Regions from separate parts of the Chryseobacterium sp. sg2396 genome, predicted to be linked through region 2. Evidence: riboswitches for the same ligand, from Rfam matches in the RefSeq annotation. Region 2 holds a riboswitch; each other region holds the start of a gene.

Region 1 (4,551 bases), on a different contig from region 2:
ACAAAGCCCAATGTTCCCGAAGCATATTAAAATTAAAGAACTGATTCCTTTGTTCTGTAACCCGGAAAATACCAGAAAACTTTTTAGTGATGATCTCCTCCGGCCATTCCTGAACAGGACCGTAAGAAATCTTTCCGGTGGCGAAAGAAAACTGGCGGAAGTAATGACGGTCATCCATTCCGAAGCCGAATTTATCCTGCTGGACCAGCCCTACAGCGGCCTCTCTCCCATCTTCACCGAAAAAGTAATGAAAATGATAAAAGAAAGATCCAAAGAAAAAGGATTTATCATTTCAGATTTTGATGTGCAGAATTTGATAGAGATTTCAGACGACATTTACGTTCTTCACGATGGCTCTTTGAAGCGAATTAAAGACTTAAATGAATTACAGCGGCATTATTATCTGCCCGAAAGTAGTATTCAAGTAAAATAAATCTGCGGTGGGAATCAGGTAACAGGCTGGAAGAATGCGGGATACCGGAAGCTGATCTGGTCAGCATACTGGCTGACGTTCCTGGATATCGAATGATCTAGCTTTTTTATTAAAATAACAAAACGCAGACTTTTGAATAGTATTCTCATCATTAAAAATCAAAAATTTTCAAACGGCTGCATATTTTTTTAATCCTTTGCAGCATTTAATTTCAAATAAAATCTAAATCTTTTGTGACTTTTGTGGTGGAATAAAAAGTTTAAACAAGTTTAATTTATATATTTGGACTATTAAAAAATTTCATGATGATTTCCGTATCTAAAGCATTGTATATATCCGTTTTCAGTATTTTTTCCGTGGCTTTTGCCAAAGGCCAGAACAAAGTTCCTTTCGGGGTGGTAAAAGCTGAAGAAGGCTATGCTATGGTACGGGTCCATAAAGATGATTACCGGAAAATCGTCGATAAGATCCGCATGAAGACGGGTGATGTGTTTATTTACGAAAAGCCGGCTCCGGGAGAAACCGAGTGGATCTGGATCAAATATCCTGAAAGAGAAGACACCGAAAAACCTTTCGTACGGTATGACAGCATTACCAAAGAAGGCATGGTGAATAAAAACCGGGTGGTTTTCGTAGACAAGCTTCCACAATTTACCCCCTCCAAATCCAAGAACGGGAAATCTCTGATCTTTACCGATGATTCCAATCCGAAAATTCCGGGAAATCAACGGACCAAAGTTATTATCGATGTCTACCCTTCTTATGCAAAGATAAAAAAGCAGGAGAAAGATGCGGAAGGAAATATCCTTAAAGTGGATAAGGTAAAAGCATGGGGCGTAGGAAAAGAACTTCCTGAAGACCTAACCGAAATTAAATCCGTACGGGTTCAGCAGCCGGGACGGGGCTCCGTTTTCGTAAGGGATGCCATCAAGAATATGTTCCAGCCAACCATGGATTTCAATAATGTGGGCGTAACGGCCATCGACAACGACCATATTTTCCTTTATATGATCAATGGTTCCGGACAGAACCGTTATACCACGATCTGGACCATTAAGCAGGGAAAGGCCGAAAGCCAGATCATTTTCAAAAATCCTGAATAATTCATCAATAATCATTACTTTTGTCATCGGAAAGTCTTTCTATCGGCCTAATAGCTGTATTTTGAACTTTCCAGGAAACCGGTTCTGCTTAACCGCAGATTAAAAGGGAATCGTGTGAAAATCACGAACTGTCGCGCAACTGTAAGTAACTGCAGTCTTTATTAATGATCCACTGTCCGGAGCAACGGATGGGAAGGAAATAAAGATGTTACAAGTCAGGAGACCTGCCTTTTCTTTACCATAAAACTTTCGCGATTTGAAGTTTATTGACCAGACGGACAACGGAGATTCCCATCTCTGCTCTGCTGTTATGTTATCTATTTCATTTCGCTTTAATTAATAATGAAATATGACGACAGAAGAAAGAATTGAAAAGTCCGAAACCCGAATTTTCAAAGCGGTTTTTCCCAATACAACCAATCATTACGATACGCTTTTCGGAGGTACGGCCATGCAGCTGATGGACGAAGTAGCCTTTATTGCAGCCACCCGCTTTGCCAGAAAACGCGTGGTGACCGTAAGCAGTGACAAGATCGATTTCAAAAGGTCGATTCCTGCCGGGACCATTGTGGAACTGATCGGAAAGGTAGTTCATGTAGGAAAAACCAGCCTGAAAGTAAATGTGGAAATCTATACCGAGCAGATGTATTCCTACGAAAGGGAAAAGGCCATCGTAGGTGATTTTACTTTTGTCGCCATTGATGAATTCAAGAAACCGATCCAAATCCTATAAACAGGTTCCGGCGACCAAAGTTCGCCGGAACTCATACTTCTCATTGTTTTTTTAATCAGTTTCGGCGGGCTTTGCCCGCCGATTTTTATTTTATGAATCTGCAAAACCTGGATATTTCAATGTAAATTCGATAATATATAATTTATTTTCACTGATTTAAAAAAGAAAAAAAATGATCAGGATTTTAACTAATTTTATCCCTTACGCAGATCATTTGATATTTCAGACTGTTATCGATATGCCAATTGAAAAAACCTCCAGCCTCCAGCTTCCATCGTCCAACCTTTTAAACAGGCTTCTATTTCAGGTTTACTTTATTTCAGCACCTTCTCTGTTTCCAGGTTTTTAATCAGTAGCAGCTGGAACGCTTCTCCCAATTCATCAGATGCCCGGCTAATGGCATTTTCCAGCATATTCCGGATCTGTTTTTCCGTTATACCCGCTTCAGTCCAGCTCTTTCCCGAGGTATGCGAATTCAGGATAAAAGGCATAATGCGGTCGATCGCACAGGCAAAAATGGCATCCGGCGTCTGCTCTTCTTCAAATTCAAGCCAAAGGTTAAAAAATTCGGACCGCAACGGTTCATCCAGAATACCGAAAATCTTCTGGGCTGAAATTTTTTCCCGTTCAAATTTCCCGACCATCGCCGCTTCGTCAAATATAAAAGTATCCCCTGCTTCAATTTCCACCAGGTCATGAATGGACAGCATGCGGATCACCCTCAGCAAATCGATATCTGCTCGGTTTTTAGCATACGGAAAAAGAATTTGGGCCAAAATAATAATCTGCCAGGAATGTTCTGCTGTATTTTCCCTTCTTGAATCGTCGGCATTGTAATTTCTCCGCTGTACATTTTTCAGGGCGTCCACCGCCAGGATAAAGTCGATTTCTTTCTGGATCTTCATTGCTGTTTTGTTTAAGTGATGGTAATTTTTTGCAAAAATACGGCTTTTGAAGATAATTTTATTTAATGTGAGTACGGTATAACAAATGGTTGAACTTATCGACATCTAAAATGCTACATTTGCGATCAATTGCATCTGGTAAAAACTTAATGTTTTTATTGTGGTTAATTTGGCTAAAAGCCAATTATCGCACATTATCAAATAAATGGGCTGAAGCCCATTTCTATTGATTCAGCAATACCTTTTTTATTGATTCCTTTTCTTTAATTAGCTGTATCAGTCGCAATAAATATGACCGTTTCAAATTTTTATACCGTACATCTGATTATACATAAAAATAAGCGGCATTACATTTTATCAAAAATAATCTTGCACCTTCCTGCACTATGAATACAAAATTTCCTTGTGTGCTTGCGATTCCCAACATCAACTTTTTAAATTCCATACAATCACTATGAGAGATTAGTTGTATTTTTAAGGTAAATATTCAGTATGGCTTCTCAATTCAGTTATCCTCCGGAAATTACAGGAAAAAGAAAATTATATGCCCTTTTAAACGGAGTAAAGGATCCGCTGGGCGTTATCAGCGGAAATCACGCCATCTTCGGAGACAGCTATTATCTGAAAGCTTCTTTTACGGACAAAAAATTCATCTTCACACAGGATAAGGAATTCATCGAATATATTTTAAAGCAGAATCATAAAAATTATTTCAAATCGGAAATACAATCCATCACACTGGGGAAATACCTTGGTAACGGACTGCTTACCAACAACGGAAAAGACTGGCTCCAGCAGAGGCGACTGATCCAGCCCGGCTTCAGCAAAGCCAAAATCGCTAATCTGGTTTCCATTATGGATGAGGAAATCGATAAAGTATTTCAGCCATTTGATCGGGAACCTGAAGTGGATTTATATGATCTTTTCCATACGCTGGCGTTTAATATCGTGGCGAAAACCCTTTTCAGTTCGGATATTGAGGAAAACGAGGTGAAAGAACTGGGAAAGATCATTACCGAAGTACAGGAAGTTTTTGCAAAAGAAGTCCGGCTGCCTTTTTATACCCAGGTTCTGCAGGCATTGGGCGTTATTAAAAAGACCATTCAAAAAAGCGAAAGGTCAAAGGCCATTATTCAGAATGTTCTGGATAAACGCCGAAATTCAGGTGAGGAAAAAAATGACCTGCTGGATATGCTCATCCATTCCAGATATGAAGATACAGGACTTCCTATGTCTGATCAGCAGTTGGTGGATGAAATGCTGATTCTTTTTATTGCCGGGCATGAAACTACCGCCAATGCATTAAGCTTTATTTTTTTTGAGATCAGCCAACATCCGGATACGGAAAAGAAATTACGGCTGGAAATTGAGGAATCA
Region 2 (4,551 bases):
GAGTATATAACATTTTAATTTGGTTTTAAAAAATTGAAAGTTGCAAAGAACAGGCCTATATTGCCCAGCTCATGAAAAAGAAGTACTTTTATCCCCCTTTTTTTAATCCACAATATATGAAAAAAGAAACTCAGATCAGTTACGAGTATTTTAAGAATAGCACCGAGCTGAACGATATTGAAAAAAAATTATTCGGAAAAGCCAAAGAAGCGCGCGAAAATGCGTATGCTCCCTACTCCAATTTCCTGGTAGGTTGTTCCGTCCTGCTGGAAAACGGGGAAATCTATTCGGGAAACAACCAGGAAAATGCGGCTTATCCGTCCGGCCTTTGTGCGGAAAGAACGGCTTTGTTCTGGATCGCCGCCAATTTTCCGGATGTGAAAATCAAAAAGATCTTCGTGGTTGGCGGACCGAAAGAATTCCATGAGAAAAATCCGCCGATCCCTCCTTGCGGTGCCTGCCGGCAAAGCCTGATGGAGTATGAAACCAAACAACATGAAAATATCGATCTTTATTTTTCGAGCATGAATGAGGAAGTGGTGAAAGTACATGCGATCAAGGATCTGCTGCCGTTTTATTTTGATGCTACTTTCCTGTAAGGTCTTATCCATTTTTCTACTTCAACCAGCTATACTTTCCAGACCACCCCGTCTCAATTTTCTTTGAAAATTGATCCGCCCCTCCAGCTCGGAGGGGAGTGTTTGCGCATATTTTTCTTGTTATTTTTTTTATCCTGATAAAACTGATGTTCCGATAGTAGCTGAAGGTCGTCAAGATATTCTTTTATGGTTTTTAGCCCCGATAGAAGCGGCATCCTTTTGGGTTGCGGATGGAGCAGAGCAGAGGTTGTGACCCAAAAGATACAGCGGATAGCGGGAAACAGCTCCTGATATTTTAAAAGGTTTTAAGTTTGAGGGTTTAAGAACGAGTGAGGAAATAGACGGGAATTTGGAGAAGGCTTACTTATGGCAGGTTTTTTATTTATAATTGCTTATAGTTTTTATAGTGGCCATACCACAGTTCGGGGTTATTCGGTTTCGGAATTTGCTTTTCCGGTGAATAAGTTTATCTTTGCAAAAATTTTGGTTTCCAATCATTTGGAATGAAAAGGGAATCGGGCGAAAATCCCGAACTGTCCCCGCAACTGTAGATCGCGCAAAAGATTTCTACGACAAACCACTGTGCAAACGGGAAGGTGTAGAAAGCGAAAGTCAGGAGACCTGCCAGAATCTAATTTTTTAAATAATTGTCTTCGGAGGAAAGGCAAAAAAAGAATGGATATAAAAAGATCTCTAGTACTGCTGTTTTCGTCTTACGGTTGTTTTCTTTTCGGGCAGGAGAAAACCATCGATACGGTGTATGTTTTCGATAACCAGATGAGCAAAGTGAAGCTTTTCCATAAAGTGAACAGCATCAGTCCGGAAGACGCAAAAAAAAACTCAGCGAATCTTTCCGAGATATTACGTTTTCAATCGCCGGTCTACATCAAAGAAAACGGACGGGGCGCAGTTTCTTCGCCTTCCTTCCGGGGAACCGGGGCAGGCCACACCGCTTTTGTCTGGAATGGTATTAACATCAATTCTCAGTTTCTGGGACAAGGAGATGTGAATAATATTCCGTCGATGGGATTCGACCAGCTTGATGTAAAAGCAGGAAGTGTGGGCGTTATTTATGGAAGCGGAGCCATCGGGGGAACAGTACATCTCAACAACAGCCTTGATTTTAATAAAGGTTTTCATGCTTCCCTTTTTTCCGAAGCCGCCTCTTTTGGCACTTATAATAACTTTGCAAAAGCTTCTTTTTCAAACAAGAAATTCAGCTTTAAATTTTCGGGGAATTACTCGGTGAGCGAAAATGATTATGAGGTGAAGGAATCCCGAAATTATATCAACCTAAACGGGGAATATTCCAATACGAACTTCAATTTTGCAGCAGCCTATAAAATTGCTCCACATCACCAGGTTTCATGGATTTCCGAATTTTTCAACGGAGACCAGCATTTTCCTGTATTTTTCGACAGCCAGACCAAAACCAAATATGAAACCCAGAATGTAAGAAGCCTTCTGGTCTGGGACTGGAATGCTCCTAAGCTGAATAATGTTTTCAGGGCTGCCTATACGGAAGAAAACTTCCAGTATTTCGACAACATCAGCAACCCCAAAAGCAGTGGCGGAACAGGTAAAAATTATATCCTGAAGAACGATTTTAATTATTTTCTGAGTCCGAAATGGAATCTCAACATCATTGGAGAATTCCAGGTAAACAAAGGAGAAGGTTATATGAGCGGCATTAAAGAGGTCAGCCGGAAGGTAGGTTCGTTAGCCGGATTGCTGCGGTATTTCGCAACAGAAGATTTACGTTTTGAAGCGGGAATCAAAAAGGATTTCGTTGAGGATTATAGTTCACCGGTCCTGCTCTCGTTTTCGGGAAACTGGAATCTTACAAAATGGTATAACCTTAACCTGAATACCGCTAAAAATTTCAGATACCCATCTTTTAACGACCTGTATTGGCAGCCCGGCGGAAATATGAACCTGAAACCTGAAACAGCTTATCAGTTTGACCTTAAAAACCAGTTTACCATCGCCGGGGTAAAGCTTATGCTGACACCTTACTACATCAGGATCACCGATATGATCACCTGGATCCCTACCAGTATGGGGAATTATTCGCCGGTAAATACATATAAAGTGCAGTCCTACGGCCTGGAATCTCAAATTGAATATGAAAGAAAATTCGGGAAACATAGCCTGAGGTCGAATCTCGGATATTCTTACACGAAATCCACCAATGTGGAGACGGGTAAACAGATGATGTATGTTCCGCTCCATAAGTTTTTCGGAAATATCGATTACCGCTATTCTTTCCTGAAAATATATGTCCAGGGGATGTACAACGGACTTACCTATGCCGACAGTGAAGAAAAAAGAAGTACGGCCATCGAACCGTATTTTGTAATGAATGCAGGAATCTCGGGAACCTTCCTGAAGAATTATACAATCGGTGGCAAGGTGAACAATATTTTTAATGAAATCTATCAGACTACTGCTTTCTATCCGCTGCCCAAAAGGAATTACAGCGTCTATTTGAATATTAATTTTTAAATAAAAATAAATGAAAATCAGAAAAATTTTATCTCTTGCATTTGCTTCAGCGCTGTTGTTCAACATTGCCTGTAGCGATGATGAAATTGTAATGGAAACACAAAAGCAGGATTATGCCAACGGTATTATCATTGCCAATGAAGGAGGGTTCACCACACCAACTTCTGATGTTTCGTATGTAAGCAACGATCTCACGGTTATGCAAAACGGAATTTATGCCCAAAACAATAACAAGGAAATTTTAGGAAATGTCCTGCAAACCATCGGCTTCAGAGGAGACAATGCTTACCTTGTGATGAACGTACCCAACAAGATCGAGATTGTAAACAGGCTTAGTTTTAAAAAGCAGGCTACCGTTACTGCCAACCTTGATAATCCTAGATACATCGCGTTTTCAGGAAGCCAGTATTACGTAACGAACAATAACTTCGGATCGGTAAAGAAAATTAATGTTTACAATACCAGTGATAATACTTTTGTAAAAAGCATCAATTTCGACCGTTATTCGGAAAAAGTTGTGGAAGCCGGAGGAAATATCGTGGTACAAACCGATGGTATTTACTATGATTCTACACCACCGTATGCAAGCCATCCGACAGGAAACACCATCACGATCATCAATCCTTCCAGCAACTCGGTTTCTGCTACGGTAAGCTTACCGAACAACGGAGCGATCATCAGGGATCTTGTTTCATACAACGGATCCGCGTACGTACTTACTTCTAATGATACCGCTTCTTATATTTATAAGATCAATACCGCGACCGGAGCTTACCAGACAACTACGCTGGCTGCAATTCCCCAGGTTCAGAAGCTGAAAATCGATTCGGATAAATTTTATTTCGTAGACTACAGCAAGGTGTACTCGATGAGCATTACCGCAACAACGCCACCTACAACGGCGCTTGTTTCATTAACGGGAGTAACGAATCTTTACGGATTCAATGTAATCGACGGAAAACTGTATATCGCCGATGCGAAGAATTTCACTTCAGACAGTAAAGTATCGGTTTACAATGCCAACAACGGATCATTGTTAACCTCTTTCAATACAGGAATCGCCACCAACGGTTTCTATAAAAATTAATATTCGACAACTGCTCGAATACGAAAAATTATTTTTTTTCATCATTTGTGTTTTTTCCGGCCGGTTCCTTTGAAACCGGCCGGATTTAGTTTTCAATACAAGCTGGAAGTGGGAAGCCGGATGCTGGAAGTTTCTGTGAATCTTCCGATACCAGTTTCAAATATCAAATGATTTTGTTACTCTTCTTGAAAGATAAACTTTATTCAAATCCTGATTCATCCAAATGACTTTTTTGTTTTTATCTGATTGAAATAAGCAAATATTTAAAAATTATTTTACTTTACACTATATCTTAGCCAATATAATTCCAGCAAACCGATCAGTCACCAGACAGGAAACCTGATGAAAGTATATAATAGG
Region 3 (4,551 bases), on a different contig from region 2:
TGGTCCTTTCTGTCTCCTGCTTCAGTAACGCATCATATTGTTCAGCATTGAGCTTACCTTTTTTGAATTTTGCCCTCCAGTTCCTTACTTCCTTTGTCTGTGGAAACGAGCCGATCGTAGTCGTAGGAAACAATGGAAGCTGAAGGATATCCTGCTGGGATTTTTTTCTCGCTTTAAATGGAGAAGATCTTTTGGCATCTTCATCCGTGGTTACATCAACACGGTCTTTTACATCCTGATTATGAATTAAGGTTGATATCCTGCGGTTCTCAAGGGCTTTTTTATTTTCAGCGAATTGCTGCAAAGTATTATAATCCGGATTTTCTGAAGCTAATTTCTTTAAGATTACAATTTCATGAACTTTCTGCTTCGCAAAAGCCATCCACTGCTTTATTTCAGCGGAAAGGATATCTTCGTTTTTTTCCAGATCAAGATCGGAAGGAGCGTGGAGCAGCGAACATGATGGTGCTATGAATACCCGTTCAGAACCTATTTTCCGTACCGCTTTTTCAATGAAAGATAAAGATTTCTCAAAATCATTTTTCCAGATATTCCTACCGTCAACAATTCCAAGTGAAAGGCTGAGGGTTTCGGGAATCGTATTTAAAGCTTTGTCCAGCTGTTCCGGGCATCTTACGAGATCGATGTGCAGCATGTTTACGGGAAGTGCGGCTGCCAGGGAAAGATTGTCTTTCAATCCTTCAAAATAAGTAGCAACGATGAATTTGAGATTTGGAAATTGTTTCCTGATTTCAGCATAGACAAATCCGTAAGCTTCTTTTGCTTTTCCACTTAAATCCAGTGCCAGAAACGGCTCATCAAACTGAATGTATTCCGCGCCATGGTTTTCCAGTTCCTTTAAAATCTGAAGATAAACAGGAAGAAGGTTCCGTATTAAATCCAGTTTATCAAAACCTCCTTCTTTTTCTTTTCCCAGCAAAAGATAGGTTACCGGACCGATTATTACCGGTTTTGCACGAATTCCCGTTTCTTTTGCGTTGATGAATTCCTGGATGATTTTGTCTGAAAACAGACTGAATTCCTGGTCTTTCTGAAATTCAGGAACGATGTAATGATAATTGGTATCAAACCATTTCGTCATTTCCATTGCGGTAATATCCAGGCCTTCCTGCTGGAATCCTCTGGCCATGGCAAAATAAAGATCGGTCTCCTGCTTTTGGACGGCCAGTTGCCTGTACCGCTCCGGAATCGCGCCCACGGTAAGGGTCATGTCCAGTACCTGGTCGTAATACGAAAAGTCATTGCAGGGGATAAGGTCGATGCCTGCCTCCTGCTGAAGTTTCCAATGATTGTTTTTGATGATTTTTCCGGTCTCCAAAAGATGGTTAAGATCGGTTTTGCCTGTCCAATACTGCTCGCAGGCTTTTTTGAGTTCTCTGTTGCTACCAATACGCGGATAGCCAAGAATGTGCGTTTGCATGTTCTTAAAAACTTTTAAATGAAACAATAATTTTAAAAGCTCTCCAGATGCTTCGCAATGCTTTCGGAAAGGAGTGGTTAGAAATGCAATAAGATACCGTAAAGACGTAATTTTTCCATTAAAAAAGGAAGTTGATTTAAATTTTACTATTACTGATACGTTTCATTGAAACCTCCAAATAAAAATCGGTGACTTTTGGAAACATATTTAAAAGTATGACTTTCAAAGACTGTCTAACCGTTTTCACGTATATATAAAGAGATTAATGTAAACGCTAATAGGATTTTAACTCCATACGTTCAACAGTATCATCTGTGTGACTAAAAAACTCCGAACCGCGAGAGCATTGTCAATTCGGAACAGGCAGGTCTCCTGACTTGTAACAGTTTCTGTCATCCTTCCCGTTTGCACAGTGGATATACTCGGACAAAAACCTTTGGGGTATTACTTACAGTTGCGCGACAGCTCGTGATTCTCACACGATTCCCTATTAATCTACTTTACGTAAAACCTTTTCCGTTTGATGAAGGATGTTAAAGAACTATTTTCGGAACAAATGTAGGAATTATTTTTTAACCTCTGTCAATGCTTTAGTACTAATAGATAGCGTTAACAGGGATAATGCCAATCCCAGCGACTCCGCGATATGCCGTTCCAGCATTTCGCTGTTTTCCAGCGGATAATAAAATTCTTTGGGATTGACAAATACATTGTTGTATTTCGTGCGTTCGCTCGCACCATCGACATCGATCGGTAAAAGTCCGGGTTTCTTTTTCCGTTGTACGGTAACCAGTCCTTTAGAGGTAACTTTGGACTCCACACAGCCCACCAGCGCACCTCTACCCAATAGATCAAAACAGATTACGGTATAAATTCCGTTCGGAACCAACTGGCCGGGCGGGAGAATGCAGGCATAGAGAACATGGGGTAAATTGGTAATACCACGTGAAATTTCTGCTGATAATGCCATGCCTTTAAATTTTTCGTACTTGTTTTCAAGAATTTCTTTCAGTCCGTTCAACGCCTCCCTGACGGTCATTATGCCGGGATCGTTGGTACGCAGCGGCTGGCATTTTACAACAGGATGAGCCTGCCGGAATTCGCAGATGGTGTTGAAATAATCGGAAATCGTAGAATTTTTCATTAAAATGAAAATGCAGTTTACTCTGTCCGCTGAAAAATATGCGTCAGCTTCGCATTTCTTATAAAGTCTTCTGTAGGAGTGTTTTTATCTGCCTTCTTATCGGTCAGTTCAAAATAATAGATCATCAGGTTCGGAAACTTCGGATCCTTGCAGACTACCTTGAATCTGCGTATGGTCGGGTCATTGCTTAAAAAAGCAAGCTCCGTTCCGCCGCTGAGCCTGATGTTATTCACCTCAAAAGCGTCTTTCCAGTTTTTCTGAAGCTTTGCGAATCTTTTTTGGGTTCTGTCGCTGTCTTCATTTTCAAATTTATCAACCTGATATTCGGTAAGTATCTGAGGATAAACCAGTCCTTCTTTTAAAAGAAGAGTTGTAATTTTATCGGAAGGATCATAGAAAACAATCTTATTGTCGAACAAGATCTGCTTATCGTTCAGCGTTATTTTTCCGTCGAATTTCCTGTAATTCTTCTTTTTGTAACCGTTTTTAAAATGTTCAATGACGGCTTTGTCTTTCGGACCCGGCTTATCGGTTTTCTGTGCGTAAACAGGGGCTGATAGCAGTAAACATAAACCTGCGGTATATAGTGGTTTCATCTTTTTACCTTTAATTTTTTATAAAATCGATTTTATTCTGATATGCTGCAACAGCATTATTGTTTTGGCATCTTTGATCTCCCCTGAATCAATCATTTCGAGGGCTATTTCAAAATCAAGTTCCAGAACTTCAATATTTTCCCCTTCATCATCCAGGCCACCGCCTTCACCGGTCTTCATCTCTGTGGTATATTCTGCGATGAAGAAATGAAGTATTTCCGTAACGGAACCCGGAGACATATAGGCTTCGAAAATCTTTTCAATATGGGAGATTTTATATCCGGTTTCCTCTTCGGTTTCCCTTCTGATGCACTCTTCAGGATTGTCGTTATCCAGAAGTCCGGCACAGGCTTCGATCATCATGCCTGATTCATTTCCATTGATAAACGTAGGAAGCCGGAACTGTCGCGTCAAAATCACCGTCTGGGAATCTTTGTTGTACAATAGGATAACGGCACCATTGCCCCGATCGTATGCTTCACGGCTTTGTTGTTCAAAAGTTCCGTCTTTTTTTTGAATATTGAACGTTACCTTGTTCAAAGTGTACCAGTTATCAGAGAGGATCTCTGTTTTTTCAATACTTACTTTTGTATCCTGCATAAAGTGTTAGATCTTCGTTATTTAATTTTTCAATAAATCTTTTAAAGCTTCTTTAAGATCGGGAAATCTGAATCGGAATCCTGCCTTTTCTATTTTCTCTGCCGATGCTCTTGAACCTTCCAGCACCGCCACCGACAGTTCTCCAAAGATCAGTTTCAGGACAAATCCCGGGACATTCGGCATAAATAAAGGCTTTTTTAATACTTGTGCCGTCATTTCAGTCAGGTCTTTATTGGTGGCATATTGCGGAGCAACTGCATTAAAAGCACCGTCCAGTTCAGGATTTTTTAAGGAAAATTCATACATCGAGCAGATGTCTGCAATATGAATCCACGGCATGTATTGTTTTCCGGATCCAAGGGGAGAGCCGATGCCTGCTTTTATGGGGAGAAGCATCTTTTTTAAGGCACCTTCTTTCTCTGAAAGGACGACGCCGGTCCTCAGTTTTACGACCCGTTCCGCAACCTGTTTGTTTTTAAATTCATCGGCAGCTTGCTCCCAGACAGTAGTTACTTTACTCAGAAAGTCATTTCCCGGCCCGTTCTTTTCCGTAAATATCTTTTCCGTGGTTTCGGTTCCGTAGTAGTTGATTCCTGAAGCGGAAACGAACGATTTAAGCTTTTGATTTTTCTTTTGTAAAGCTTTTAAAAGAAGACCGGCGGAACCTACCCGGCTTGATATAATTTCTTTTTTTCTTTCTTCTGTCCATCTTTTTTCAGCAATACCTGCTCCTGCCAGGTGAATGATGTGCGAAACATTTTCGAGGGCAT

Evidence for each region. A riboswitch is a leader RNA that binds a small molecule or an ion and turns the genes downstream of it on or off. The one in region 2 is predicted to bind cobalamin.
Region 1: another riboswitch for cobalamin. It lies ahead of ACED20_RS12695 (acyl-CoA thioesterase); the one in region 2 lies ahead of ACED20_RS17885 (TonB-dependent receptor plug domain-containing protein).
Region 3: another riboswitch for cobalamin. It lies ahead of metE (5-methyltetrahydropteroyltriglutamate--homocysteine S-methyltransferase); the one in region 2 lies ahead of ACED20_RS17885 (TonB-dependent receptor plug domain-containing protein).

Annotation. Positions count from the first base shown of each region.
Region 1 covers NZ_JBHGAQ010000011.1:64,691-69,241, reverse strand. Annotated here, with positions in the region: gene ACED20_RS12705 (ATP-binding cassette domain-containing protein) at 1-433, shown strand, start outside; gene ACED20_RS12700 (hypothetical protein) at 736-1,536, shown strand; cobalamin riboswitch at 1,599-1,783, shown strand; gene ACED20_RS12695 (acyl-CoA thioesterase) at 1,886-2,269, shown strand; gene ACED20_RS12690 (HD family hydrolase) at 2,584-3,174, opposite strand; gene ACED20_RS12685 (cytochrome P450) at 3,667-4,551, shown strand, end outside.
Region 2 covers NZ_JBHGAQ010000019.1:81,043-85,593, reverse strand. Annotated here, with positions in the region: gene namA (NADPH dehydrogenase NamA) at 1-13, opposite strand, end outside; gene cdd (cytidine deaminase) at 117-599, shown strand; cobalamin riboswitch at 1,067-1,243, shown strand; gene ACED20_RS17885 (TonB-dependent receptor plug domain-containing protein) at 1,275-3,104, shown strand; gene ACED20_RS17880 (hypothetical protein) at 3,115-4,191, shown strand.
Region 3 covers NZ_JBHGAQ010000014.1:68,395-72,945, reverse strand. Annotated here, with positions in the region: gene metE (5-methyltetrahydropteroyltriglutamate--homocysteine S-methyltransferase) at 1-1,441, opposite strand, end outside; cobalamin riboswitch at 1,786-1,971, opposite strand; gene ACED20_RS14965 (hypothetical protein) at 2,007-2,585, opposite strand; gene ACED20_RS14960 (hypothetical protein) at 2,603-3,181, opposite strand; gene nudK (GDP-mannose pyrophosphatase NudK) at 3,200-3,781, opposite strand; gene ACED20_RS14950 (TIGR01777 family oxidoreductase) at 3,803-4,551, opposite strand, start outside.